DNA from 3 places in the Bacillus sp. 11C genome. Region 2 is predicted to be linked to each of the others. Evidence: riboswitches for the same ligand, from Rfam matches in the RefSeq annotation. Region 2 holds a riboswitch; each other region holds the start of a gene.
The links. A riboswitch is a leader RNA that binds a small molecule or an ion and turns the genes downstream of it on or off. The one in region 2 is predicted to bind S-adenosylmethionine.

Region 1: it holds a riboswitch for S-adenosylmethionine, as region 2 does, so the genes downstream of both, metK (methionine adenosyltransferase) here and metI (cystathionine gamma-synthase/O-acetylhomoserine thiolyase) in region 2, are expected to answer to the same signal.
Region 3: it holds a riboswitch for S-adenosylmethionine, as region 2 does, so the genes downstream of both, ACY3LV_RS01700 (5-methyltetrahydropteroyltriglutamate--homocysteine S-methyltransferase) here and metI (cystathionine gamma-synthase/O-acetylhomoserine thiolyase) in region 2, are expected to answer to the same signal.

What each region holds. Positions count from the first base shown of each region.
Region 1 covers NZ_JBUPVZ010000012.1:41,889-46,203, reverse strand. Annotated here, with positions in the region: gene asnB (asparagine synthase (glutamine-hydrolyzing)) at 1-418, opposite strand, end outside; gene metK (methionine adenosyltransferase) at 568-1,770, opposite strand; SAM riboswitch class I at 1,939-2,077, opposite strand; gene pckA (phosphoenolpyruvate carboxykinase (ATP)) at 2,274-3,857, shown strand; gene ACY3LV_RS15980 (DUF2584 domain-containing protein) at 3,896-4,138, opposite strand; gene ACY3LV_RS15975 (alpha/beta hydrolase family protein) at 4,190-4,315, opposite strand, start outside.
Region 2 covers NZ_JBUPVZ010000007.1:171,848-189,887, reverse strand. Annotated here, with positions in the region: gene tenI (thiazole tautomerase TenI) at 1-411, shown strand, start outside; gene thiO (glycine oxidase ThiO) at 395-1,504, shown strand; gene thiS (sulfur carrier protein ThiS) at 1,504-1,704, shown strand; gene thiG (thiazole synthase) at 1,701-2,471, shown strand; gene thiF (thiazole biosynthesis adenylyltransferase ThiF) at 2,468-3,478, shown strand; gene thiD (bifunctional hydroxymethylpyrimidine kinase/phosphomethylpyrimidine kinase) at 3,497-4,312, shown strand; gene fabI (enoyl-ACP reductase FabI) at 4,448-5,224, shown strand; gene cotO (spore coat protein CotO) at 5,526-6,221, shown strand; gene cotZ (spore coat protein CotZ) at 6,312-6,761, opposite strand; gene cotY (spore coat protein CotY) at 6,895-7,383, opposite strand; gene ACY3LV_RS12385 (spore coat protein) at 7,536-8,027, opposite strand; gene ACY3LV_RS12380 (spore coat protein) at 8,115-8,435, opposite strand; gene ACY3LV_RS12375 (spore coat protein) at 8,476-8,862, opposite strand; gene yjcA (sporulation protein YjcA) at 9,017-9,373, shown strand; gene ACY3LV_RS12365 (hypothetical protein) at 9,653-9,859, shown strand; gene ACY3LV_RS12360 (YjcZ family sporulation protein) at 9,941-10,099, shown strand; gene spoVIF (sporulation-specific transcription regulator SpoVIF) at 10,237-10,491, shown strand; gene ACY3LV_RS12350 (ATP-dependent helicase) at 10,564-12,843, opposite strand; gene ACY3LV_RS12345 (hypothetical protein) at 12,963-13,217, shown strand; gene ACY3LV_RS12340 (GNAT family N-acetyltransferase) at 13,292-13,714, opposite strand; gene ACY3LV_RS12335 (YjcG family protein) at 13,718-14,233, opposite strand; gene ACY3LV_RS12330 (esterase family protein) at 14,270-14,992, opposite strand; SAM riboswitch class I at 15,159-15,279, shown strand; gene metI (cystathionine gamma-synthase/O-acetylhomoserine thiolyase) at 15,348-16,469, shown strand; gene metC (cystathionine beta-lyase) at 16,462-17,634, shown strand; gene ACY3LV_RS12315 (GNAT family protein) at 17,664-18,040, opposite strand, start outside.
Region 3 covers NZ_JBUPVZ010000001.1:336,386-340,700, forward strand. Annotated here, with positions in the region: gene ACY3LV_RS01695 (5-methyltetrahydropteroyltriglutamate--homocysteine S-methyltransferase) at 76-1,209, shown strand; SAM riboswitch class I at 1,278-1,384, shown strand; gene ACY3LV_RS01700 (5-methyltetrahydropteroyltriglutamate--homocysteine S-methyltransferase) at 1,462-2,598, shown strand; gene ACY3LV_RS01705 (CoA transferase subunit B) at 2,672-3,319, opposite strand; gene ACY3LV_RS01710 (CoA transferase subunit A) at 3,316-4,032, opposite strand.

The sequences.
Region 1 (4,315 bases), on a different contig from region 2:
CTCCATACAGCACATGATCGTTTTTATTCCAAATTAGAAAGGCAAACATACCGCGCAGTTTGGACGCGGCTTCTTCTTTGTAGTGACGATAAGTCGCAAGAAGAACCTCTGTGTCCGAATCCGTGTTGAATGTATACCCCTTTGCTTCAAGTTCTTCTCTCAGTTCAATATAGTTATAGATTTCTCCGTTAAAGATAATCCAATAGGTTTCATCTTCATATGATAAAGGCTGTCCGCCATTTTCTACATCAATAATGCTGAGCCGTCTGAATCCGAATCCAACGTGCTCATCATGGAAATATCCATCACTGTCAGGACCGCGGTGAACGATCATTTGGTTCATTTGTTTAATTAGTTCTTCTTGATCAGCGGTTTGAGCTAACGGATGCTTGTTAAAAACCCCGACAAATCCACACATAGTATTGCCTCCATAATTAAAATTGTCATCATTGAACCCCTATTTATAGACGCTGTGAATAGTATTTGGTTTCACAGTTATGTAAAAAAATAAACATGAATACAACGATAAAAAAAGGAAAGCCGCTTAACCAGTAAGCGGCTATAAAATTATTCTCCTAACGCTTCTTTGCGCAGCTGCTCCGCTTTGTCTGTACGCTCCCACGGAAGATCAACATCGTGACGTCCAAAGTGGCCGTACGCAGCAGTTTGTTTGTAGATCGGACGGCGTAAATCAAGCATTTTGATAATGCCGGCAGGTCGTAAATCAAAGTTATTGCGAACAACTTCAATCAGTTTTTCCTCAGAAGCTTTTCCGGAACCGAATGTGTTGATTGAGATTGACACAGGCTGTGCAACACCGATCGCGTAAGCAAGCTGCACTTCGCAAGAATCAGCAAGCTCAGCCGCAACGATGTTTTTCGCAACATATCTCGCTGCATAAGCAGCAGAACGGTCTACCTTCGTCGCATCCTTGCCTGAGAACGCGCCTCCGCCGTGGCGTGCATAGCCGCCGTACGTATCAACGATGATTTTGCGTCCTGTAAGTCCCGCATCCCCTTGAGGGCCTCCGATAACGAAACGTCCTGTAGGGTTGATGAAATATTTTGTTTCTTCATCAATCAGCTCTTCAGGAACAACCGGATTGATAACATGTTCTTTAATGTTGCGCTGGATTTGCTCAAGCGTAATTTCAGGGTGGTGCTGAGTTGAAATAACAATCGCGTCAATACGGACAGGTTTGTTATTTTCATCGTATTCAACCGTTACTTGTGTTTTGCCGTCAGGGCGAAGGTACGGAAGAATATCTTCTTTACGGACTTCACTCAGGCGGCGGGCCAATTTATGAGCAAGTGAAATCGGAAGAGGCATAAGCTCTTTCGTTTCGTTGCACGCATAACCGAACATTAAACCTTGGTCACCCGCACCGATCGCTTCAATTTCTTCATCGCTCATTGTGCCTTCACGGGCTTCAAGCGCTTGGTCTACACCCATCGCGATATCAGCAGACTGCTCGTCAATTGATGTTAAAACCGCACAAGTTTCCGCATCAAATCCGTATTTCGCACGTGTGTATCCGATTTCTTTAATGGTTTGACGAACCGTTTTCGGAATGTCAACATACGTAGATGTTGTGATCTCTCCGCTGACAAGAACCAAACCGGTTGTCACTGACGTTTCACAAGCCACACGCGCGTTAGGGTCTTTCTTTAAAATTTCATCTAAAATGCTGTCAGAAATCTGGTCGCAGATTTTATCCGGATGTCCCTCCGTAACAGATTCTGATGTAAATAAACGACGATTTTTACTCATGATTTGCTTCCTCCTGCACAAGGCCTCCCGATAGACCTTGTATATATGATACGGAACTCGCTCCCTCTTATACAATGTAACGTTATATTAGAGAATGTTAATTGGCATATTTTATGAAATAAAAAAACCTTTTCCATTGAGGAAAGGGTTTGGTCTTTGTGCCTTTCACTCTTATCGCTCAAGGAATCATACAACCTTGCAACAGGTTAGCACCTTGGTTGTCTCACACAGCTGAACCTAATAAATAACAGAGAAACCGGTTGCTGGGCTTCATAGGGCCTGTCCCTCCGCCAGCTCGGGATAAGAGTATCCGCTCAATGAAATATCTTATCGTAAAAGGGTTTGCAATGTCAATATGATTCAGAAGAAATAGGCACCTATATCAAGGGAAAACAATGGAAACGCACACACAAAAAAAGATAAATAGTATAGACTATTTGAAAATATATGTTATACTAATTCACAATTAGCAAAACACAAAAAACGATAAAGGAAGGTTTCATATGAACTCAGTTGATTTAACCGCTGATTTACAAGCCTTATTAACAAGTCCAAATGTGTGTCATAATTTATCAGCAGCACAGCTTACAGAAAAAGCACTGTCCCGAAACGAAGGCATTTTAACATCCACGGGTGCCGTTCGGGCGACAACAGGCGCTTACACAGGACGTTCGCCTAAAGACAAATTCATCGTGCAGGAAGAAAGCACGAAAAATAAGATCGATTGGGGTACGGTGAATCAGCCGATTTCAGAAGAAGCGTTTGAGCGGCTGTACACAAAAGTTGTCAGCTATCTGAAACAGCGGGATGAGCTGTTTGTTTTTGAAGGATTTGCCGGAACAGATGAAAAATACAGACTGCCGATTACCGTCGTGAATGAGTTCGCTTGGCACAATTTATTCGCCAGACAGCTGTTTATCCGCCCGGAAGGCCATGATAAGAAAACAGTTGAACAGCCGTTTACCATTCTTTCCGCTCCGCATTTTAAAGCAGATCCAAAAACAGACGGCACACATTCCGAAACGTTTATTATTGTCTCTTTCGAAAAGCGGACGATTTTAATCGGCGGAACAGAGTATGCCGGAGAGATGAAAAAATCCATTTTCTCTATTATGAATTTCCTGCTCCCCGAAAGAGATATTCTATCCATGCACTGCTCTGCCAATGTCGGTCAAAAAGGCGATGTCGCCCTTTTCTTCGGACTGTCTGGAACAGGCAAGACCACCCTATCAGCCGATGCTGACCGCAGGCTGATCGGCGACGATGAACACGGCTGGTCTGACACCGGCGTCTTTAATATTGAAGGCGGATGCTACGCCAAATGCATTCATTTAAGCGAGGAAAAGGAGCCTCAAATCTTTAACGCGATCCGCTTCGGGTCTGTTCTCGAAAATGTTGTTGTTGATGAAGAGACACGCGAAGCCAATTATGATGATTCCTTCTATACCGAAAACACGCGGGCGGCTTACCCGATTCATATGATTGACAACATCGTCACACCAAGCATGGCAGGCCATCCTTCAGCCATTGTATTTTTGACGGCTGATGCATTCGGAGTCCTGCCGCCGATCAGCAAACTGACGAAGGAGCAGGCGATGTACCATTTCTTGAGCGGTTATACGAGCAAGCTTGCTGGAACCGAACGCGGTGTGACGTCTCCTGAAACGACGTTCTCCACATGCTTCGGCTCACCATTCCTGCCGCTACCTGCTCATGTCTATGCTGAAATGCTAGGCAACAAGATCGATGAACACGGCGCAGACGTTTTCTTGGTCAATACCGGCTGGACCGGCGGCGGCTACGGCACAGGCGAACGTATGAAGCTTTCTTATACGAGAGCGATGGTCAAAGCAGCGATTGAAGGCAAATTAGAGGATGCAGAAATGACGACTGACGATATTTTCGGCCTGCATATTCCGGTTCACGTTCCCGGCGTACCTGATCAGATCCTTCAGCCGGAAAACACATGGAACAACAAGGAAGAATTCAGAGAAAAAGCGATCTACCTCGCAAATGAATTCAAAGAGAATTTTAAAAAGTTCGCACATACAGATGCCATTGCGCAGGCAGGCGGCCCTCTCGTTTAAAAAGCAAAAGCCAAGAGCATTTACGCTCTTGGCTTATTTTAATTGACAGAATGCAGGGACGTCAGCTTGTACGTAATGATGGTCCGGCCGTCTTCCCATTGAAGCTTCTGCACTTCAGCTGTGCCCGACTTTTCGCCGAACTTTGTTTTACGCACGTCCATCGGAATCTCCATCGGATACACACGATATCCGTCTTTTTCTAACGTGAATATATTTTCATCTATGCGAACTTCTTTTCCTTTTGTCACAATTAGTGTATTAAATTCAACAGGCATTCCCAAAGTGAAATCCCCTTTCGTTCTCTTTTTTCTTTATCATACCATATTTCACCGTCAGCGGTTTTTCATCCATTGTGTCAGCTGCCGCACGATACGCCGGTTTTCTTTTGGCGGAAAATAATGTGTGAATTTACTGTAGTACCACGTCTCCACCGGCTTATGCAGCTGTTTTAGCTTCTC
Region 2 (18,040 bases):
TTTTCATCTATTCATCGCGTGCAGCTGCCGAGCAACAGCTTTTCACCGAAGCAGGTCAGAGCCAGATTTCCTCACCTTCATATCGGGCGGTCAGTGCATTCACTGGAGGAAGCCGTTCAAGCAGAAAAGGAAGATGCGGACTACGTATTGTTCGGCCATGTGTTTGAAACGGATTGCAAAAAGGGTCTTGAAGGCAGAGGCATGTCCTTGCTGTCAGAAATCAAACAGCGGATGTCCATCCCGATTATGGCCATCGGCGGCATGACACCAGACAGATTAAGAGACGTAAAACAAGCGGGAGCAGACGGCATCGCTGTCATGTCAGGAATTTTCTCTTCCGCTGACCCTTTGGAAGCTGCCAGACGATATTCCCGTAAGCTAAAGGAGATGCGCTATGAAAAGGCATTATGATGCAGTAGTCATTGGAGGCGGGATTATTGGTTCCGCGATTGCTTATCATTTAGCAAAGGAAAACAAAACAATCGCATTGTTTGAAAGCGGGACAATGGGCGGCAGAACAACAAGTGCCGCTGCCGGAATGCTTGGCGCCCATGCCGAGTGCGAGGAACGTGACGCGTTTTTTGACTTCGCCATGCACAGCCAGCGTCTGTACAAAGGTCTTGGAGAAGAGCTTTACCCATTATCTGGTATTGATATCAGTCGACATAACGGCGGTATGTTTAAGCTGGCGTTTTCTGAAGAAGACGTGCTGCGGCTGAGGAAGATGGATGATTTGGAATCAGTCAGCTGGCATACAAAAGAAGAAGTTTTAGAAAAAGAGCCGTATACGTCCGGTGACATTTTCGGGGCATCCTTTATTCAGGATGATGTGCATGTTGAGCCTTATTTCGTTTGCAAGGCATATGCGAAAGCAGCGAAAGCGCTTGGCGCGGAGATTTTTGAGCATACTCCCGTCATGCATGTCGAACGTGACGGTGAAGCGCTGTCCATCGAGACACCGAATGGTAACGTATGTGCGGATTATGTCGCGGTTGCCAGCGGGGTGTGGAGCGGAATGTTTTTTAAACAGCTCGGGCTGAACAACTCATTTTTCCCTGTAAAAGGGGAATGCCTGTCTGTTTGGAATGATGATATACCGCTGACAAAAACACTTTACCATGACCATTGCTATATCGTGCCGAGAAAAAGCGGCAGACTGGTTGTCGGCGCGACAATGAAGCCGGGTGACTGGAGTGAAATACCGGATCTTGGCGGACTGGAATCTGTTATGAAAAAAGCAAAAACGATGCTGCCGGCCATTCAGAATATGAAGGTGGATCGTTTTTGGGCAGGACTGCGGCCGGGAACAAAGGATGGGAAACCGTACATCGGCAGACACCCTGAGGACAGCCGTATTTTATTTGCTGCGGGCCATTTTAGAAATGGGATTCTGCTTGCTCCGGCAACGGGGGCTTTGATCAGTGATCTCATCATGAATATAGAGGTCAATCAAGACTGGCTGCACGCATTCCGAATTGATCGCAAGGAGGCGGTTCAGATATGATGCTACAGCTGAACGGTAAAGACGTGAAATGGGAAAAAGACACAGGTACAATTCAAGATCTGCTGGCGTCCTATCAGCTTGAAAATAAAATCGTTATCGTTGAAAGAAATAAAGAAATTATCGGCAAAGAACACTATCACGAGGTTGAGCTTTGTGATCGCGATGTCATTGAAATTGTCCATTTTGTAGGAGGCGGATGAGCATGTTAACTATTGGCGGGAAATCATTTCAATCAAGATTGCTGCTGGGTACGGGGAAATACCCATCGTTTGATATCCAAAAGGAAGCGGTGGCTGTTTCCGAGTCTGATATTTTAACATTTGCTGTGCGGAGAATGAACATTTTTGAAGCGTCTCAGCCTAATTTTCTGGAACAGCTTGATTTATCTAAATACACGCTTCTGCCGAATACAGCGGGCGCCGGGACCGCTGAAGAAGCGGTTCGGATTGCAAGGCTGGCGAAAGCGTCAGGGCTTTGTGACATGATTAAAGTCGAAGTCATCGGATGCAGCCGTTCCTTGCTGCCTGATCCTGTTGAAACATTAAAGGCGTCCGAACAGCTTCTTGAAGAAGGATTTATCGTGCTCCCGTACACGTCGGATGATGTTGTGCTGGCAAGAAAACTGGAGGAGCTTGGCGTTCACGCCATCATGCCGGGGGCATCTCCGATCGGATCTGGGCAAGGAATCTTAAATCCTTTGAATCTGTCATTTATTATTGAACAAGCGAAAGTGCCGGTTATCGTGGACGCCGGAATCGGATCGCCTAAAGACGCGGCATACGCAATGGAGCTTGGAGCTGACGGCGTACTCCTCAATACGGCTGTATCAGGCGCTAATGATCCTGTGAAAATGGCTCATGCCATGAAGCTCGCGGTGGAAGCAGGACGCCTTTCTTATGAGGCGGGACGTATTCCGCGGAAGCAGTACGGAACGGCAAGCAGTCCGGGAGAAGGTCTTCCTGTATGACGGACAGGTACTCCAGACAGGAGCTGTTTGCTCCGATCGGCCCAGCCGGCCAGAAGAAACTGAAAGAAGCGCGCGCCGTGATTATCGGCGCCGGCGCGCTTGGAACAGCCAGTGCAGAAATGCTGGTCAGAGCGGGTGTCGGCTCTGTGAAGATTGCCGACAGAGATTACGTTGAATGGAGCAACCTGCAGCGCCAGCAGCTGTATACAGAAGATGATGTCAAAAAAGAAATGCCGAAAGCGGCCGCTGCTGAGCATCGTCTCCGTTCAATTAACAGCGATGTTGATGTGACTGGCCTTGTGTTGGATGTGACAGCGGAAAATATCTTTGAGCTGATTAAGGGCGCTTCGATCATCGTGGATGCGGCTGATAATTTTGAAACCCGCCTGATCGTAAATGATGCTGCGGTCAAAGAAGGGATCCCTTTTCTTTACGGTGCCTGTGTAGGGAGCTACGGCCTCACCTTTACTGTAGTGCCGGGATCGACCCCCTGCCTGCATTGCTTGCTCGATACACTTCCGATTGGCGGAGCGACATGTGACACAGCCGGCATCATCAGTCCGGCTGTATTGCAGGTAGCGGTCTTTCAGGTGACAGACGCGCTGAAGCTGCTGACGGGAGAGAATTGCGAGCCAGTGCTGCGCTCCTTTGACCTATGGAAAAATGAGCGGTCAGAGGTGAAAGCGGCGGGTCTCAAACAGAACTCATGCCCAAGCTGCGGCACAAAGGATTTTCCGTTTTTGTCATATGAAAATCAAACAAAAGCGGCTGTATTGTGCGGCAGGAACACGGTGCAAATCAGATCATCCTTTACAAAAGAAACGGATCTTGAAGTGCTGGCGGGTCAACTGAAGCAAGCCGGGCTTGATGTAGCCGCGAACCCGTATTTAATTTCCTGCCGTTCGGCTGATATGAAAATGGTGCTGTTCCGGGACGGCAGAGCATTGATCCATGGAACGAATGATATTGCCCGGGCAAAATCCATTTATCATAAATGGATCGGGTAATCAAAGGAGTGTAGTGTAATGGGTATATATAAAGCATTGACAATCGCCGGCTCTGATTCAGGCGGCGGCGCAGGGATACAGGCAGATATTAAAACCTTTCAAGAGCTCGATGTGTTCGGAATGTCTGCGCTTACGGCGGTAACCGCTCAAAATACGCTGGGCGTCCATGGAGTGTATCCGCTGACTGTAGAGGCGCTTAGACAGCAAATTGACGCTGTTGCCGAGGATTTGAGACCGGACGCCATAAAAACGGGAATGCTCTGGAATTCTGAAATGATTGAAGAAGTGGCGAGAAAAATTGACGAGTACGGGTTTAACCGTGTGATTGTTGATCCGGTTATGATCGCAAAGGGCGGTGCATCCTTGCTGCGTGATGAATCAGTTGCCGCCTTAAAAGAGCTGCTTATTCCGAGAAGCTACACGATTACGCCGAATGTGCCGGAAGCAGAAACGCTGACCGGAATGACAATCCGCTCGCTGGATGACCGAAAAAAAGCAGCGGAGCAGCTCGTAAAGATGGGTGCGCAGCATGTGGTGATCAAAGGCGGGCACCAGCCTGAAGACAATCACATTACTGACCTTCTTTTCGATGGGAGCATGTTTATGCAAATCAGCCATCCCTATATCGATACGAAACATACGCATGGCACAGGATGCACCTTTGCAGCGGCATTAACAGCTCAAACCGCTAAAGGTGACAGTATCCATCAGGCATTCGAGATAGCGGCCAACTTTGTCCGCGAAGCGGTGGAAAATACGCTTGGCATCGGATCGGGCCACGGGCCGACAAACCATTTCGCTTTTAAACGAAACAGCTTAAAAACAAGCCGATGAGATCACCAGCTGATGGTGGTCTCTTTCACGTTTGTCGGTGTCTGCGCTTTTCATCTGGACAAGGTTATGATATGATATCAATTAAGATCAGGTACTAATACTATGTCTTTATTAAATATAGGAGGCTTTATACATATGAATTTTTCACTTGAAGGCCGCAACATTGTAGTGATGGGGGTTGCCAACAAACGCAGTATCGCATGGGGAATTGCGCGCTCCTTACATGAAGCGGGGGCACGTTTGATTTTCACATACGCAGGAGAACGTCTGGAGAAATCGGTTCAAGAGCTTGCCGGAACGTTAGAACGCAATGATTCCATTATTCTTCCGTGCGACGTCACCAACGACGCGGAGATCGAAACTTGCTTCGCAAGCATCAAGGAGCAGGTCGGTGTGATCCACGGTATCGCGCATTGTATCGCGTTTGCCAACAAAGAAGAGCTTGTCGGCGAATACTTAAACACAAATCGTGACGGTTTCCTTTTAGCTCATAACATCAGCTCATACTCTCTGACAGCTGTTGTCAAAGCGGCACGTCCGATCATGACTGAAGGCGGAAGCATTGTCACTTTGACTTACCTTGGCGGAGAGCTTGTGATGCCAAACTACAATGTCATGGGTGTAGCGAAAGCTTCTCTTGATGCAAGTGTGAAATACTTAGCTTCCGACTTAGGAAAAGAAAATATCCGCGTTAACAGCATTTCTGCAGGCCCGATCAGAACATTATCTGCTAAAGGCATCAGCGATTTCAATTCTATCTTAAAAGACATCGAAGAGCGTGCGCCGCTTCGCCGCACGACAACACCTGAAGAAGTGGGCGATACAGCTGCGTTCTTATTCAGCGATATGTCCCGAGGCATTACAGGTGAAAATCTTCACGTTGATTCAGGTTTCCATATCACTGCCCGCTAAGCAGGACCTATGTCAAGCAATCCCGAACAGGGATTGCTTCAGCGTGTCGACAAACCCTCGCATTCGTTGTCAGTCCTGCGCGTTGGTGCTCACGAATTATAACATTCGCTCCGCTCCAATGCTCGTCCTTCCTAGACTTCAAGGGTTTTCAATCACGCTGAAAAGATGACAAAATCCTAAAACGAAAACCGTTTTAGGACTTTGTCTACAATCTGAAGCAATCCCGAACAGGGATTGCTTTTTTATTTCTTCTGATTTTCAGCTTTCTGTCATATAGATAGAACATGACACAATCGGAGGGATGAAGATGTCTAATAAGAAAAGAAACGCGGATAAAAAACCGCTCATGTATATTGTTCAGCCGGATTATGCAGAAACAACAAGGTCATCCATGCAGGAGATTGTTATTAAAAAAAAGACCAACAAACCCGCTCCGCCCAAAGCAGAGGAAAAGCCTGCCTACCATGAGAAACAGCAGGAGGAAGCCGTGGCAATGGATGTCCAGCAAGCAGACGATAAGCCTGCCGCTGAGCCAGTGAGCCAGCAAATAGAAGAGGTGAGAGAGCCAGAGAATACAAAGAAGCAGCAGGAACAGGAAGCAGAGCTGCAAGCCGTTGAAGAAACCGTCGAAGAAACCATCGAACACGAGCCTCCGAAAGCGGAAAAAAAGGAAGAGCCTGCACTTAAGGCGCATAAACCTGAAAAAGAACCGGAAGCTGTCCATAATGCCGCTAAAGCGGAGGAAAAAGCACCGCCGGCAAGAAAAGTGAAAAAACCGATGAGCAAGATGACGATCCACGAAAAAATTGATTTTTTAACAAAGCTGCCTCATAACATGCCGAGAGCGCTTTGTTTGATTGAAGCCAATGGAAGAACATACAGAGGCGTGATTGTCGGCAGAAGAAACGATTCCGTCCTGCTCCGCACGACCGGAAACGGCGCACCGACTGAACTGGCGATTGATGAAATCACCTCCTTGCACCCGCTCGGTTTTTAATGGAAATGAAAAAGCTGCCCGGCAGATGTTCCCGGCAGCTTATTTTCATAGAGAAAAGCCTGCAGGCCTGCAAGCTTTTCCGCCTTATCATTAATGATGATGATGCGTGCGATTGATTAACCGAGGATTTAAGCAGTTGATTGCGCAGAAGCAGTCTAAGTCCACTTCAATACAGTAGTTTGTTTTTTCCAGTCGAAACGCTTCACAAACCGTATCTTTATCGGTGAAGTCCAAAATGTGCTTGTGTTCGTCAAATGCGATTAATAATGACAGTGTCGCACAGCTGCCATGAACTTTTTCCACTCTGAAAAATACAGTATTAAAGCAAGGTCCGTTTTCCAGTTCGCCAACATTGCCGAAAGCGACCAGAGGATTTGATTTTGATGTAAACAGCACGAAAGGCACTGTATCGCCTAGCGAATGAGTTGGTGACAAAAGCTTTGAATGGCAGCTAGTCGGGCAGTCCTCTTCAACAGCGTTTTGCAGATCTTCAATATTTTCTACAGCTTCACGCACGCAGCTTGATGTTTTCTGGCTCATATTATTATCCCTCCTGCCTTATAAATTTCTTGAGACTGGCGAAATGATGGAGAGTCAGCTGCCTCACGCCGGAAGCAGCTGAATAATTTGCACCTGTAATAGAGTTTGGAAGGGGATTCCTCTTTACAAGTGTTTATCCATTGTGATGATGCTTTTTATCTCTGTTAGGGGATGTTCTGTCAACCAGCTCTGGCGACAGGCACTGAATGGCGCAGAAGCATCCGAGATCCACTTCAATGCAAAAATCTGTTTTTTCAAGCCCGAAGAAATCCGGGTCGCAAGGGTGGCAAACGCTTAAGGTATCGCCTTTGACATCCACCGGGCGTAAAATAGACAGTGTTGCGCAGCAATCGCATAATTTTTCAACGCGGAAGAAAATGGACTCAAAGCATTGCATATCATCCACAAATCCCCCCACGTTTCCGAATGTGGAGAACAATCCGCCTTTTTTATCAAACAAGAGAAACGGAATTGTGTCTTTACCTGCAATCGTCGGATTCAAAAGGTTTGTATAGCAGCCAGTAGGACACTGTTCCTCAACTGCCTCCTGCTCTGCTAAAATCTTTTCCACTGCATCGCATACACAGTTCTCATGCCGGCCATGGGTTTTTCCGCAGCTCATTGATTTCAGCTCCTTCTTTATAGGGTATTTGACTTTAGTCCTTAACAACATATGTACTGGTGCCCCACTTGGTGTGGGTGAACGTCTATATATTCATCATATGCTTGGAAAATAAGAAAAAGCAGAGCGTTTTTTAGCTCTGCTTTTAGAGATCAGATGAGAATCAAAACTCCGAAAATTGCTACAAGGGCATTGATTAAGACTGTAACGAGGGTCGCAGCATCTTGATCGAGTGTAGTAACGTTTACGCAGCGTGAGTTGTCGATAAGAATCTTTTGACGGTTCAATTGTTTACTTTCTGTAAGCTGTAATAAATCTTGAGCAACCAGTTCAGCAAGCGTCTCATCTGTAATAACTGCCAATGTAACGATGACAACTAAGGCATTGATAGAAACAAATACTGAAGTTAATGCTTGTTGATCAACTGATTGAACATTAACATCGCAAGAGTCTCTAATCACAATCATTTCTTCAGAGATTTGTCTGTTGAGGTGAGCTTGAATAACATCTTGATCTACAAAGGCGTCATTAAAACCGAAGCCTTTTAAGTTACAGCAACCATCGCATTTTTTCTCTTCTTTTATTTCTCTTGGGTGATCACAGTCTGGATCTAATGCTACCCATGAATATGGTCTGCTTTCCATTTTTATTCCTCCTTTTCTTTTACTTTTATTAAATGAAAGATAGATTCATTTTGATTGGGGCATTCATCTTGGTTCATATCACTATTTTTATTGTTCTTTTTTATTTTGGCGTTTCTGCTTTAGTTGCTGAATTAATTGTTCTCTGCGGGTATTTTGTTTTTCGGTTCTTTGGTTCGTTTTTTCTGTAACTGTTTTATTTTTATTTTGATTATCTGCTAAAGCCTGTGCTTTTTCTTTAACATCGTTGAGCATTTTCAAGAACATTTCTTTTTCTTCATCCGATAATTTCTTCATTTTATCTTTTGTAACACCATGCTTTTTCAGAACATTGTCTACAAGCATTTTAGTCATTGGATCCATCGCTGGAAGTTTTGAAAGTTCTTCTTTCAGTTTTTCATTATCTGACATTTGTTTTCACCTCGTTTTGTAGTTTGTGAAAAAGAAAGAGTTAAAGGATGCCGGATGCAATGAGAAAAGTGTCGATTACCTGAGTTAACATTTGAATAAAGGTTATTGTTTGATCTGAAAGAAGAGTGACTCTGATATTTCGGCTGTTTATGATTTTTATTGTTGTTCTTTTTTTGATTTGACTTTTGTCAAGAATGAGTAATTCGCTTGCGATTGTATCAGCCAAGTCTTCATCGGTGACGACAAGTTGTATAGCCAAAAAGAGCATTGCCGATAGTGTCGCTTGTATAGAAAGGGCGGATGTAAGATGCGTCGTATCAATGATTATATTTTCGCAATCAATGATTTCAATCTGCTGAATAAATTCATTTGTCAATTGCTCATATATTGCAGGTTGTAGGGAGGCAACTTTTTCATCAATCGACATAACCTTCACTCCTTTCTTATCCATACTTTATATAATGCAAAAAGGGTACAGAGCGGAATAAGAAAAATAACCAAATTTCATGGGGACAAGATGCAACTCATGAAGTATAGGGTTTTTGCATATATGTAAAGGGGATGTTGAAAGGAGTGAACAAGTGGTTATCAATGGGCTGACAATTGTTCTTCTTTCGCTTGCGGTTTTCCGGCTCGCTCGGCTGCTGGTGTTTGATACGATTATGGCGCCGCTTCGCAGCCTGTTTCATGAAGAGAAGGAAGAAAAGGATGCGGACGGGAACATTGAAACGTATATCGTGATTAAGGGAACGGGGGTAAGGGCGTTTATTGGTGAATTGCTGAGCTGCTATTGGTGTACAGGCGTGTGGTGCGCCGGCTTTTTGATTTTATGCCAGGCCTTGCTCCCTCAAGCGGCGCAGTGGCTGATTTTACTATTGGCGATAGCCGGTCTTGCCGGCATTATAGAAACACTCGTATCAAAATGGCTGCAAGAATGAGGCGCTATCACCAGCAACTTTCTGCCAGAATACGCATAAAGTAGCATATATGACATAAGGAAAGGAAGGGAACTAAATGAATCAATTCAATAAACCTTCCCAAAAAACTCCATATACAGATTCATCATATCAATCAAAAAAGATCAAAAAGAAAGGCTGCGGGTGCGGAAATAAAAAGAAAAAGCCTCAATAGCCTGACAACGAAACCGGAGATCTCCGGTTTTTGTTTTTTTAACGGAGCGGTCTCGCTCAGCATATATCATGAGTGGGGGGATACCAATGGATGAGTTCGAAAAATGGATAGACAGAAGATATGAACCTCACGAACAAAAGAAAAAAGAACATGAAGATATCATGAGCAGCATCGGAAAAGACTTGGAAGCATTTGATGAAGCCGGTGTGGCGTTTGAAGAGGAGATTGAAGAGCTTGCTGAAAAAACGGAATCGTTACTTCAAAAAAATCAGGCTCAGTATGATCCATCGTAAATCCGCAAACGCCCTATGCGAATATCCAAGCCGAATCAAATGGCTCACATAGTGTATAGAGAGTAAAGGAGGTGCTTATCTATGGGCTTTGGATACGGATTCGGAGGCGGCTACGGCGGCTGTGGCGGCTATAGCGGCGGTTATGCCGGTGGTTACGGCGGCGGCTATGGTTCAACATTTGTTCTTTTAGTCGTATTGTTCATTCTCCTAATCATTGTAGGTGCATCTTATTTCTGCTAAAACTTTAGAGGAAGTGCGGGAAATCCGCGCTTCCTTGCAGTCTGAAAACCATTCGAGGAAACAAATGTAATAAGATAGGCACATCACTCATTAGTGTTCATATAATACCGTATTACTCCGCCAAAAGGAGGCGCATTATGGATAATCAATTTTTTAAGAACATCGAAAAGAAAACAGGCGTCAATATGCAGGATGTTATGAATCTTGCCGGCTCTCTTCAAAACGCCAATTTTAAAGACGAAAACACAGTACGCAGTGTTATTAGCCGCGTAGCACAGCTGGCAAACAGACGCGTGCCGAAAGAATTAGAGGATAAAATTGTCCAGTCCATTACAAGCGGTAAAGAAAAGCTTGATTTTGGGACGATTTCTAAAATGCTGGATAATAAATAATCGGATGGCCTAGCTGACTTTTGACAGCGGGCCTTTTTTACAGAAAAGACCCGGCAGTGATCTGCCGGGCTGTTAGCTATGCAAGGGCTGTCTTACTTGCCGTAATAAGGGATACAAAAATCTTGAACCGTGGGCCGTTTTGCCGCGCCTGTTGGCGGGACAAGACAAATATAAGTGCTGTTTGGCCCGGGTCATGGCTACATACAAAAGGCGTCTTTCTTCCTCGAGGGGAGCTTCATCGCCTTTTCTCGCTGTTTCTAATGAGAAATCGTGCGGTATCGAGCCGTCTACCGCGCCTAACACGTAAACGGTTTTGAATTCAAGGCCTTTTGAGCGGTGAATGGTCATCAGCTGAACACCGTTTTCATCCGTTTTGTTTTTCTCAGCGGCCCTCATATGGTCTACGTGGGCGAGAAAGTCAGGAATTGATTTGAATTTTTTGGCGACGACCTTGATGTCACGCAGGTCATCGGAGCCTTTTTCCAGTTTGTTGCCTTCATTTCCCCGTTTTTTTAAATACTCGGAGAAGCCCATTTTTCCTTCGGCGAAGGTGATCGCTTCCACCGGCTTCATCGTGCGGATGCTTGCAAAAAGTGGCACGATCTTCTTGATTTTATTGAGCTGGAACGGCTTCAGATCAGGCAGTTTGGCCAGCGCTTTAATCATTGAACAGTCCTCGGTAATCGAGAGCGCCTTCAGCGTGTTCAAAGCGGACTGCTTTAAGAACAAGGCGGGCAGCAAGTGCTTAATCGCCTCAGTATCATCCTCATTTTGGCTGGCGTACAAGTATGCGAGAATCTGGCGGACAATCCGTCTGCTGTAAAACGATTGGACGCCGCGGTCAGCTGTATACGGAATTGACGAATGATGAAGCCTTTCGTATATGGCGCGGCCTCCGCTGTTTGTGCGGTAGAGAACCGCAAAGTCTTCAGGATTTGCCCCGTTTTGAATTTTTTCTTTGATATCGGAAACGACCATTGTGGCCTCTTCCTCTTCGTCATAAGGATAAAACAGCATAGGGACCTGGACGTCATCACGCGCCGCTTCAAGCATTTTGGCATACCTGTTTTTGTTCTTTTTCACCACGATATCAGCGCTGGAGACGATCGGGTGCGTGGACCTGTAGTTCGCGGTTAAATAAATCGTCTTCGCTCCGGGATAATCCTTCTGAAAATCAAGAATAAAAGATGGATTGCTTCCGCGAAACGCGTAGATGGACTGATCGTCGTCCCCGACACAGCACAGGTTTTGTTCCGGGCTTGCCAGCATTTGCATGATTTTATATTGAACGGGGTTAATGTCCTGAAACTCATCAATCAATATATAAGTAAACCGGGATTGATACTGTTCCAGAAGGCCCGGCCGATCGATAAACAATTCGTAGCAGGCAGAAGCCATGTCATCAAAATCAAATTGGTTGTGTTCTTTTTTCTGGCGTTCATAATGTTCATATAATCGATAGACTTGTTTTTCCCACTCATCTTGCAAAGGGATGCGTTCGTTCGGCACATATGTGTTTTTCCAAAAACCGATTTGCTGCAAGGCCTGATCTACGGGGAACTCTTTTTCATCTATCCCTTCTTCATAGAGTGCTTTTTTGATATATTGTTCCCGCTGCCACTCCATTTTCAGCAAATGCTCGCCGTTCCATTTAGCAGGATCATCGTGATATAAGATTTTATAAAATAAGCTGTGGAATGTTCCGGTGACAAGTCTTCTGACTTTTGCCGGCTGTAATCCGTACTGCTTTGCCATCCGCTCTTTCATTTCGGCGACAGCTTTTGTCGTAAAGGTGACAAGCAGCATGTTTTCCGGCGGTATGCCTAAGTGTTCGATCATGTGGGCGGCACGAGCCGTCAGCACGCGTGTTTTTCCGCTTCCCGCACCTGCAAGCACAAGCAGCGGGCCTTCCGTTTCCGTGACAGCTTTCAGCTGATCCGTGTTCAAGCCGACAGACGGGAAAAGGCTCGTATCAGGTTCTATTGTTTTTTGCACAAATGGTGTTTTGGGTTTAATGCTTCTCGGCCGCTGCCATTCCGTGACAGCAAGAGACGAGTCAGCAGCAATTGCTTTTCCCTTGGGCAAACGAAAGACACCGGATTCCTGATACTCTTCTTTTTTCTCCTCTTTAGCGGGCTTCGTTTCGCAGGCCTCCTCACATGCTGGAAAGTGGCCTGGCTGGCGGTGGATAAACTCCGGCGGATCAGCGATGTTGAGCCTTAACAAAACGGGTTTTCCGCAATGAGAACAAAATAAATGTCCTTTTATTCCTTCTTCAAAGAGGAATTGATAATGTTCTCTCGAATATGTATGTAAATGTATCGTTCGATCATTCAGTCGGGCGCATTTCAAAAAGGGGTCCTCCCAATCAAAAAAAGGTGTTCATTACAGACAAAGACTATCATATCAAAAGAAACGTGTTTCAAAAAGTAAGTTTAAGGGAAAAGAGATAGCAGAAGGGTGGGTATCGTATGATATATGCAGGTCAAATTCAAAACCAGCAATACGCTCAATATGCAAATAGAACGATGGGATATAAGCAGGATTACGCCGGAACCGAAAAAATCAGCTATGTCCCGTTTCAGCGGGTATACAAGGAACTGGAAAAGCAGCAGGAGAATCAAACGGCCGCTGAAAGAAAAGTAAACGAGGTGAAACGTAAGCGCTCTCTTTATAAGAGGTTGCGAGAAAAAGGGATGGGCACATATATTAATCGATATGTATAAAAAACCGTTCACATCCAGAGAACGGTTTTTTTTATGCAAAAAAAGATCCGGATCTAAATAGACCCGGATGCTGTTTAGTCTTTCATCATTTGTAAGTGCGGAATGCCTGCATCGAGAAATTCTTTTTCAGAAAGCACGCGATACCCGTGTTTCTTGTAAAACGGCACAGCCTGCGTTTGCGCGTTTAAAATGAAGCCCGAAGCGCCGCCGTTTGCCGCCGCTTTTTCGAGAGCTTTCATAATGATGCCGCCGACACCGGAGGAGCGGTGGCTTTTCAATACGCAAATTCGCTCTAATTTGCCGTAGCCGTCCTTCATACGCCATCTTCCGGCGCCGACAGGCTTTTCGCCGTCATACACGACGATATGCTCCGATTCATTTTCAAGCTCGTCAATTTCTTCTTCAGCAGGTACGTTTTGTTCTTTGATAAAAACTTCTTCTCTTACATAAAATGCGTCTTTCATTTGTTCTTCATTTTTTGCGATAACTGCTTCCAAACACTATTCTCCTTTGCCTAGCAAAAAGGTTTCATATACTGTCCATGATCCGTTTTCAAGCTGATAAAGCAAATGGAAACGATCAATGATTTCTTCATGCGACACTTCCTGCATTTTTAATTGTCCCAGCACATCCGAATGCTCATCGTCGGAAAGATTTTGGCCGACCGTCACATGCGGGACAAAAGCGTATTCCTGGTCACCGGCCAGCACACCGGTGTATAGCTTTTCATTGAGTGTTTTTAATTCTTCCGTCGGCTCTGCTTTGATGTAAATGACATTATTGACAGGCGCAAATGAGCTGTATTTTGTCAATTTGAGAACGACCGGATGGGACTCCTTTGCGATGTTTCTCAGATGTGATACAAGCTGATCCGCTTTCTCCTCCGTCAATTCAAGCGATGATCTCAGCGTCAAATGGGGCGGGATCAGGGAATAGCTTGGATCATAGCGCTTTCTGTAAGAGTTCGCAAGGTCTTGAAGTTTTTTTGATGGAAATAAAACGATTCCGTATTTCATATTATGTCCCTCCTGGAAATAAAGTATGATAAAGTATTAAAGCATTTTTTTCAGCGCCGGCGTGATAAGCGGCTGCCAGTATGTCCATTTGTGGTCTCCGTCAAATGGCTCATAATCATAATCGGAAAGCTTCTTCTCCAACAGCTGTTTCAGCGCCCGGTTCGGTTCTGTAAAGTCCAGAATGTTCCCATCTGTCGTGTGGACGTCAGTTTCTTTTGTGCCGATTTGGTGATAAATAGAGAGGTGTTCGATATTGTCCGATTGCTTCACGGCTTCCAATACATGTTTGTCAACATAGGGAGACTGCATGATGATGTTTCCGAACATATTCGGATAATCAAGCGCTGTCATAAGAGATATGGTCGCTCCCAGCGAGTCCCCGATCAGCGTTCGTCCGTAGCCGACCTGATAGGTAGGATACTCGTCATCCGCAAATGGTACGAGCTCATGGGCGATGAACCGTTTATACGCCGAAAATTTAGAGCCTTCCGGATGGTAGGTTTTTCTGCGCTCATGAACATCTTTATAAGGAACACCGATAATAATGCTCCGGTCAATTTCCCGTTTGGACAGCAATTCCTCGACCTGTCTGCCAATTCTCCCCAGCCTGAAATAATCGTGGCCGTCCTGCGCGATAATGACATGGTATTTATAAAGAGGGGAGTAGTTGGACGGCAGATAAACGAGCAAGGTCATTTCCTCGTTAAGCTCTTTCGAAAAGAATTTCTTTTCTTGCACTGTGCCGTTTTTCGGTGCCATAATGCATTCCTCCAGGACATCACTAGACTTTCTTGCGTTTTCCATTATTGTACCATGAATTATTAGAAATTTCTCTCTTTAAACCGTTCGAAACCCGAAGAAAAAAGTGTTGAAATTAACTGCGAATTGCGTTAATATAAAACAATCAGAAAATTGAAATCGATATTTCTTATCGTGAGAGGTGGAGGGACTGGCCCTTAGAAACCTCAGCAACCGGCTTGTTTTGCGTATGTGCAAAGCGCCAAGGTGCTAAATCCAGCAAGCGTTTTATGCTTGGAAGATAAGAAGAAGCGTTAAACCCCTTCTTCTTATGAAGAAGGGGTTTTTTATTTTGAAAAGGGAAGGTGTCTGCTATATGTCACAGCATGTTGAAACGAAATTAGCCCAAATCGGGAACCGAAGCGACGAAGCAACGGGAACGGTGAGTCCTCCTATTTATTTATCAACAGCATACCGCCACAGAGGGATCGGAGAATCAACCGGATTTGATTATGTCCGCACAAAAAACCCGACACGCCAGCTTGTGGAGGACGCGATCGCCAGCTTAGAAAACGGAGCGAGAGGGCTTGCCTTCAGTTCGGGAATGGCAGCCATCCAAACGATTATGGCGCTGTTTAAAAGCGGAGATGAACTGATCGTTTCATCGGACCTATATGGCGGCACGTACCGATTGTTTGAAAATGAATGGAAAAAATACGGCTTGACCTTTCATTATGATGATTTCAGCGACGAAGACTGTTTACGCTCTAAGATTACGCCGAATACAAAAGCGGTGTTTGTGGAAACACCGACAAATCCGCTCATGCAGGAGGCGGACATTGAAAAAATCGCCCGGATGACAAAAGAGCACGGTCTTCTGCTGATCGTAGATAATACATTTTATACACCGGTCTTGCAGCGACCGCTTGAACTGGGGGCTGACATTGTGATTCACAGCGCAACCAAGTATTTAGGCGGGCATAACGACCTGCTTGCGGGGCTTGTCGTTGTGAAAGATGAAAAGCTTGGAGAGGAAATGTTTCAACACCAAAATGCCATTGGCGCGGTCCTGCCTCCGTTTGATTCATGGCTTCTGATGAGAGGAATGAAGACGCTCAGCCTCAGAATGCGCCAGCACCAGACAAACGCGCAGGAGTTAGCGGTGTTTTTAGAAAAGCAGGAAGAAATTGCGGATGTGCTGTATCCGGGAAAAGGCGGCATGCTGTCCTTCCGTCTTCAAAAAGAAGAGTGGGTGAACCCGTTTTTAAAAGCGCTGAAGACCATTTGTTTTGCGGAAAGCCTCGGCGGGGTGGAGAGTTTTATTACATACCCTGCCACACAGACGCACATGGATATTCCTGAAGAGATCCGCATCGCAAACGGGGTCTGCAATCGTCTGCTGCGCTTTTCGGTCGGAATTGAACATGTGGAAGATTTAAAAGAAGACGTAAAACAAGCGTTATGTCTCGTTAAAGAGGGAGCTGTTTCATTTGAGTAATCACAATTGGACGCTGGAAACCCAGCTCGTGCACAATCCATTTAAAACAGACGGCGCAACCGGGGCGGTCAGTGTGCCGATTCAGCACGCATCGACATTTCATCAAACTTCATTTGAAGAGTTTGGCGCATATGACTACAGCCGCTCAGGCACGCCGACAAGAACAGCTCTCGAAGAAACCATTGCCGCACTTGAAGGCGGAACGAGAGGATTTGCTTTCAGTTCAGGCATGGCTGCGATCTCAACAGCATTTTTACTTCTCTCACAGGGCGACCACGTTCTTGTGACAGAAGATGTATACGGCGGAACCTTCCGCATGGTAACAGAGGTGCTGACCCGGTTTGGCATTGAGCATACGTTTGTCGACATGACTGATATTAACGAAGTGGCGCGGAATATCAAGCCGAACACAAAGGTCATTTATATGGAGACACCGTCAAATCCGACACTTGGCATTACTGATATTAAAGCGGTTGTTCAGCTTGCGAAAGAAAACGGCTGTTTGACCTTTCTGGACAATACATTCATGACACCGGCACTGCAGCGTCCGCTTGATCTCGGCGTGGATATTGTGCTTCACAGCGCCACAAAGTTCTTGAGTGGGCACAGTGATGTGCTCTCAGGTCTGGCTGCTGTCAAGGATGAAGAGCTTGGGAAACAGCTGTATAAGCTGCAAAACGCGTTCGGCGCCGTCCTTGGCGTGCAAGATTGCTGGCTCGTGCTGCGCGGATTAAAAACATTGCAGGTCCGTTTGGAGAAAGCAAGCGAAACAGCGCAGCGGCTTGCGGAGTTTTTCCAGAAGCATCCAGCGGTGAAGCGCGTCTATTATCCGGGGCTGGCTGATCACCCGGGCGCCGAAACCCATAAAAGCCAGTCAACGGGAGCGGGGGCTGTGCTATCTTTTGAGCTTGAAAGCAAAGAGGCCGTTAAGAAATTAGTAGAGAATGTATCACTTCCGGTCTTTGCTGTGAGCCTTGGCGCCGTGGAATCGATTTTGTCCTATCCGGCAACGATGTCTCACGCGGCAATGCCTAAGGAAGAGCGGGAAAAACGCGGCATCACAGACGGCCTGCTCCGTCTTAGTGTCGGTGTTGAAAACGCAGACGATTTAGAACGTGATTTCGAACAAGCGCTGAAAGAAATCGCGGCAGTGGCGGTTCGTTAAAAAAGAAGCCGGGGATGGCCCGGCTTCTTTTATTGTTCATCATCAGGATTCAGAATCGCGAGGACTTGATGATCCTCCCAAACGCCGTTGATTTTCACATTTTTTTGGGCGATGCCCTCTTTATGAAATCCCGCTTTTTCCAATACACGCATCGATCCGAGATTACGGGGCATCACACCGGCTTCAATACGGTGCAGTTTCAATTCGTGAAACGCAAAATCAACAATCAATCTGACCGCCTCTGTCATAAGGCCCTTTCCATTATGGGCTTTGTCTAAAAAATACCCGATGAACGCCGTTTGCAGCGCTCCGCGAATGATTTGAAAGAGAGAAACCGTCCCAATTAAGGTATTGTCTGACGCAGTAAAAATGCCAAAATGATACTCTTCATCTTTCTCCAGTCTTT
Region 3 (4,315 bases), on a different contig from region 2:
ATCATTCAAGCTCTTCCTTACTCAAAGGAAGAGCTTTTTTCATGCTTACCCTATTTCAGAAAAGAGGCGAATGACATGGCTCAACAAACAAATGTTGCAGGACAAAAATCAGAAAAACAAAACAAAGCTCCTTTCCGCGCCGATCATGTCGGCAGTTTACTGCGTTCCGCTCCGGTGAAAGAAGCCCGCCAGAAAAAAGCGGCCGGCGAGATCACAGCTGAACAGCTTCGTGAGATTGAAAACAAGGAAATCACTCGCATTGTCAAAAAACAAAAAGAAATCGGTCTCGACGTGGTAACAGACGGTGAATTTCGCCGTTCTTGGTGGCATTATGATTTTCTCGAAGGGCTTGACGGTGTGGAACCGTTCATTCCCGCTGAAGGAATTCAGTTCCATAACGTAAAAACAAAAGCACGCAGCATCAAAGTGACGGGAAAACTCGATTTTACGAACCACCCAGCGCTTGCTGATTATCAATTTTTACATGAGATTGCTGGCGACGCGACACCTAAATTGACGATTCCGAGCCCGAATATGCTGTTTTTCGGTGAAAAGGCCGATAAAGGAATTTATGACGATCAAGAGGAATACTTTCATGATCTGGCCCAAGCGTACAAAAAAGCAATCAACGCCTTCTATGACGCTGGATGCCGCTATCTTCAGCTAGATGATACATCATGGTCTCTCTTCTTTGAGGAAAAAGGCAGAGAGGTCGTTCGGGCACTCGGCGGCGACCCTGAAACATTGCCCGCCTTGTTTGCCAAAACGATTAACGATGCAGTCGCGGACCGCCCTGATGATTTAACAATCACGATGCACATTTGCCGCGGCAACTTCAAGTCGACTTGGGCAGCATCAGGAGGCTATGACGCTGTAGCGGAAACGATTTTGGACGGCTTAAACTTGGACGGCCTGTTCTTGGAATATGATGATGACCGCTCCGGAAATTTTGATCCGTTCCGTTTCGTGAAACGCAAGGATCTGCAAATTGTTCTTGGCTTAATTACATCAAAATACGGCGAGCTCGAAGATCCTGAGGATGTGAAACGCCGAATCAATGAAGCGGCGCGCTTTGTCAGCCTTGACCAGCTGTGCCTCAGCCCGCAGTGCGGTTTCGCCTCTACAGAAGAAGGCAATCTTTTGACAGAGGAGCAGCAATGGGCGAAGCTGCGCCACGTCATCGACATCGCCAACGATGTGTGGAGATAATCTATCATTGACAGAAATGTAAAATGTGTGAATAATAGATACTATCAGAAAATTTCATAAAAAGGTTTTCCTTATCAAGAGAGGTGGAGGGACTGGCCCTGCGATACCCGGCAACCGCTGTTTAACAGAATGGTGCTAAATCCTTTAGAGCATTGATTGCTCTTGAAGATAAGGTTGAGATTGTCACGCAAGCTCTTCCTTATCCAAAGGAAGAGCTTTTTTATATTTGAATGGAAAGAAGGAATGAACAACATGCCACAACAAACAACACCCGCAGAACAAAAATCACTTCAAAGACAAAAACCGCCATTTCGCGCGGATCAAGTCGGAAGCCTGCTGAGATCTGAGCCCGTCAAAAAAGCGCGGCTGCAAAAAGCCGCCGGCGAGATTACGGCTGAACAGCTTCGCCAGATCGAAAACGATGAAATCATCCGCATTGTGGAAAAACAGAAGGAAACCGGCCTGAACGTCGTGACAGACGGCGAATTCCGCAGAGCGTGGTGGCATTTTGATTTTCTGGAAAACTTGGATGGGGTTGAGCCGTTTATTCCTGAGCACGGCATTCAATTTCATAACGTACAGACAAAAGCACGCGGCATTAAAGTCACAGGTGATATCGACTTTTCAACTCACCCAATGCTTGAAGATTATTCATTTCTCCATAGCATTGCCGGTGACGCGACACCGAAGATGACGATCCCAAGCCCGAATATGCTGTTTTTCCGCGGAAAGCTTGAAAAGGATGCGTACAAAAACGACTATCAGCTTTTCCAGCATGATGTATCCAAAGCATATAAAAAAGCGATTCAAGCGTTTTATGACAGAGGCTGCCGCTACCTCCAGCTTGATGATACGGCATGGGCTGTTTTCTTATCTGAAAAAGGCTTAAAACAAATCGAAGCATTCGGAACAACGCCAGACGAGCTTCGTCAGCTGTTTGCGAAATCCATTAACGACGCGATTGCGGATCGTCCGGATGACCTGACGGTGACAATGCATATTTGCCGCGGCAACTTCCAATCCACTTGGACAGCTGAAGGCGGCTATGACGCGGCAGCCGAAACCATTTTTGACGGTTTGAATCTGGACGGGCTGTTCTTGGAATACGATGATTCACGCTCAGGCGGATTTGAACCGCTCCGTTATGTGAAGCGCTCTGATCTTCAGCTTGTCCTTGGCTTAGTGACCTCTAAATTCGGCGAGCTTGAACATCCGGACGATGTGAAACGCCGTATCGAAGAAGCGTCTCGTTATGTGAGCTTAGACCAGCTTTGCCTCAGTCCTCAATGCGGATTCGCTTCCACTGAAGAAGGCAACAAGCTGACTGAAGAACAGCAATGGGCGAAGCTCCGCCATGTGGTTGAGATCGCTAATGATGTTTGGAAATAAGCAAAGAAAAAACACACTTGATTCCATGGCGGAGCAAGTGTGTTTTTTATGTCATTAATTCCCGTCAAGCGTTTCATTTGATCACAGACTGGCTGACAGCGAAATCGGCTTCTGTTTTTTCATAAACCTCTTCCATTGTGACACCTTCCTGAAGTTCAGTCAGTGTCATGCGGCCATTATCAAAATCAAACACGGCCAAATCCGTAATCAGCCTGTGAGCAACTTTCTGCCCCGTGAGCGGAAGGGAGCATGTTTTTCTCACCTTTGACTCTCCATGCTTATTGACATGCTCCATGATGACAACGATCCGTTTCGCCCCATTGACGAGATCCATCGCGCCGCCCATCCCTTTGACCATTTTGCCGGGGATCATCCAATTAGCCAAATCGCCTTGCTCTGAAACCTCCATCCCGCCAAGGATTGCCAAATCGATATGACCGCCTCTTATCATCGCGAATGACTCGGCGCTGTCAAAATAGGAAGCGCCCGTCACTTCAGTGATCGTTTCCTTTCCCGCATTGATCAAATCCGCGTCTTCCGTTCCTTCCGCAGGATACGGGCCGATCCCAAGCAAGCCGTTTTCTGACTGAAGCATGACGTGAACGCCATCGGGTATCTCATTTGCGACAAGCGTCGGCATTCCGATCCCGAGATTGACGTTCATGCCATCCTTGATTTCTTGTACAGCCCGTTTGACCATTCGTTGTCTCGCTTCCTTCATTTCGCCTCACCCTTTCCCGCCGCCTGCCGAACGGTTCGTTTTTCAATCCGTTTTTCATGGCTGGCTCCAAGCACCACATGCTGTACGTAAATGCCCGGTGTGTGGATGTGATCTGGATCAAGCTCTCCCGCTTCCACGATGTCTTCCGCCTCGGCAATCGTGATCTTGCCTGCCATGGCGGCAACGGGATTAAAATTCCTCGCCGTTTTCCGAAAAACCAAATTCCCCATGGTGTCCGCTTTCCATGCTTTGACAATCGCCACGTCGCCAGTAATGCCTCGCTCCAGCACATACGTCCGGCCGCCGAACGTTTTATGTTCTTTTCCCTCAGCTATTGAAGTGCCGACACTAGTCGCCGTGTAAAATCCCGGTATGCCCGCGCCGCCTGCCCGAATTCTCTCGGCGAGCGTTCCTTGGGGAACAAGCTCGACCTCAAGCTCTCCGCTTAAAAACTGCCGCTCAAAAATTTTATTTTCGCCGACATAGGATGAGATCATTTTCTTGATTTGTCTGTTAGCCAAAAGCAAACCGAGCCCCCAGTCATCAACTCCGCAATTGTTGCTGACAACGGTTAAATCCTTGACTCCCTGATCTCTTATCGCCAAAATGAGCTGTTCAGGAATGCCGCACAGCCCGAATCCTCCTGCGATCAGCGTATCTCTATCACGAATCAATTCCGCAGCTTCCTTACTTGATGCCAGCACTTTCCCCATATTCATGCCCCTTTCGTTTTCTCCATCATCCTTACGAACGAAAGCGTTTACAATTATCTCGGTTGTTTTCTTCCCCTTTCCATATGTACGGGGAGCGGAGGCCAACTATTCCGATTAAAATATGGATTTTCCCGCTTAGGCATCATATATAGCCGATGAAACTTTATAGTTAAAGAAGTAAAATCGCTGATCCATGTGGTTGCCCATCAAAATCATTCCAACATAGCAATCCAGCGTGTTCTCCCTTTATTTTCTCATTTCAAAATATAAATTTTATTATTGT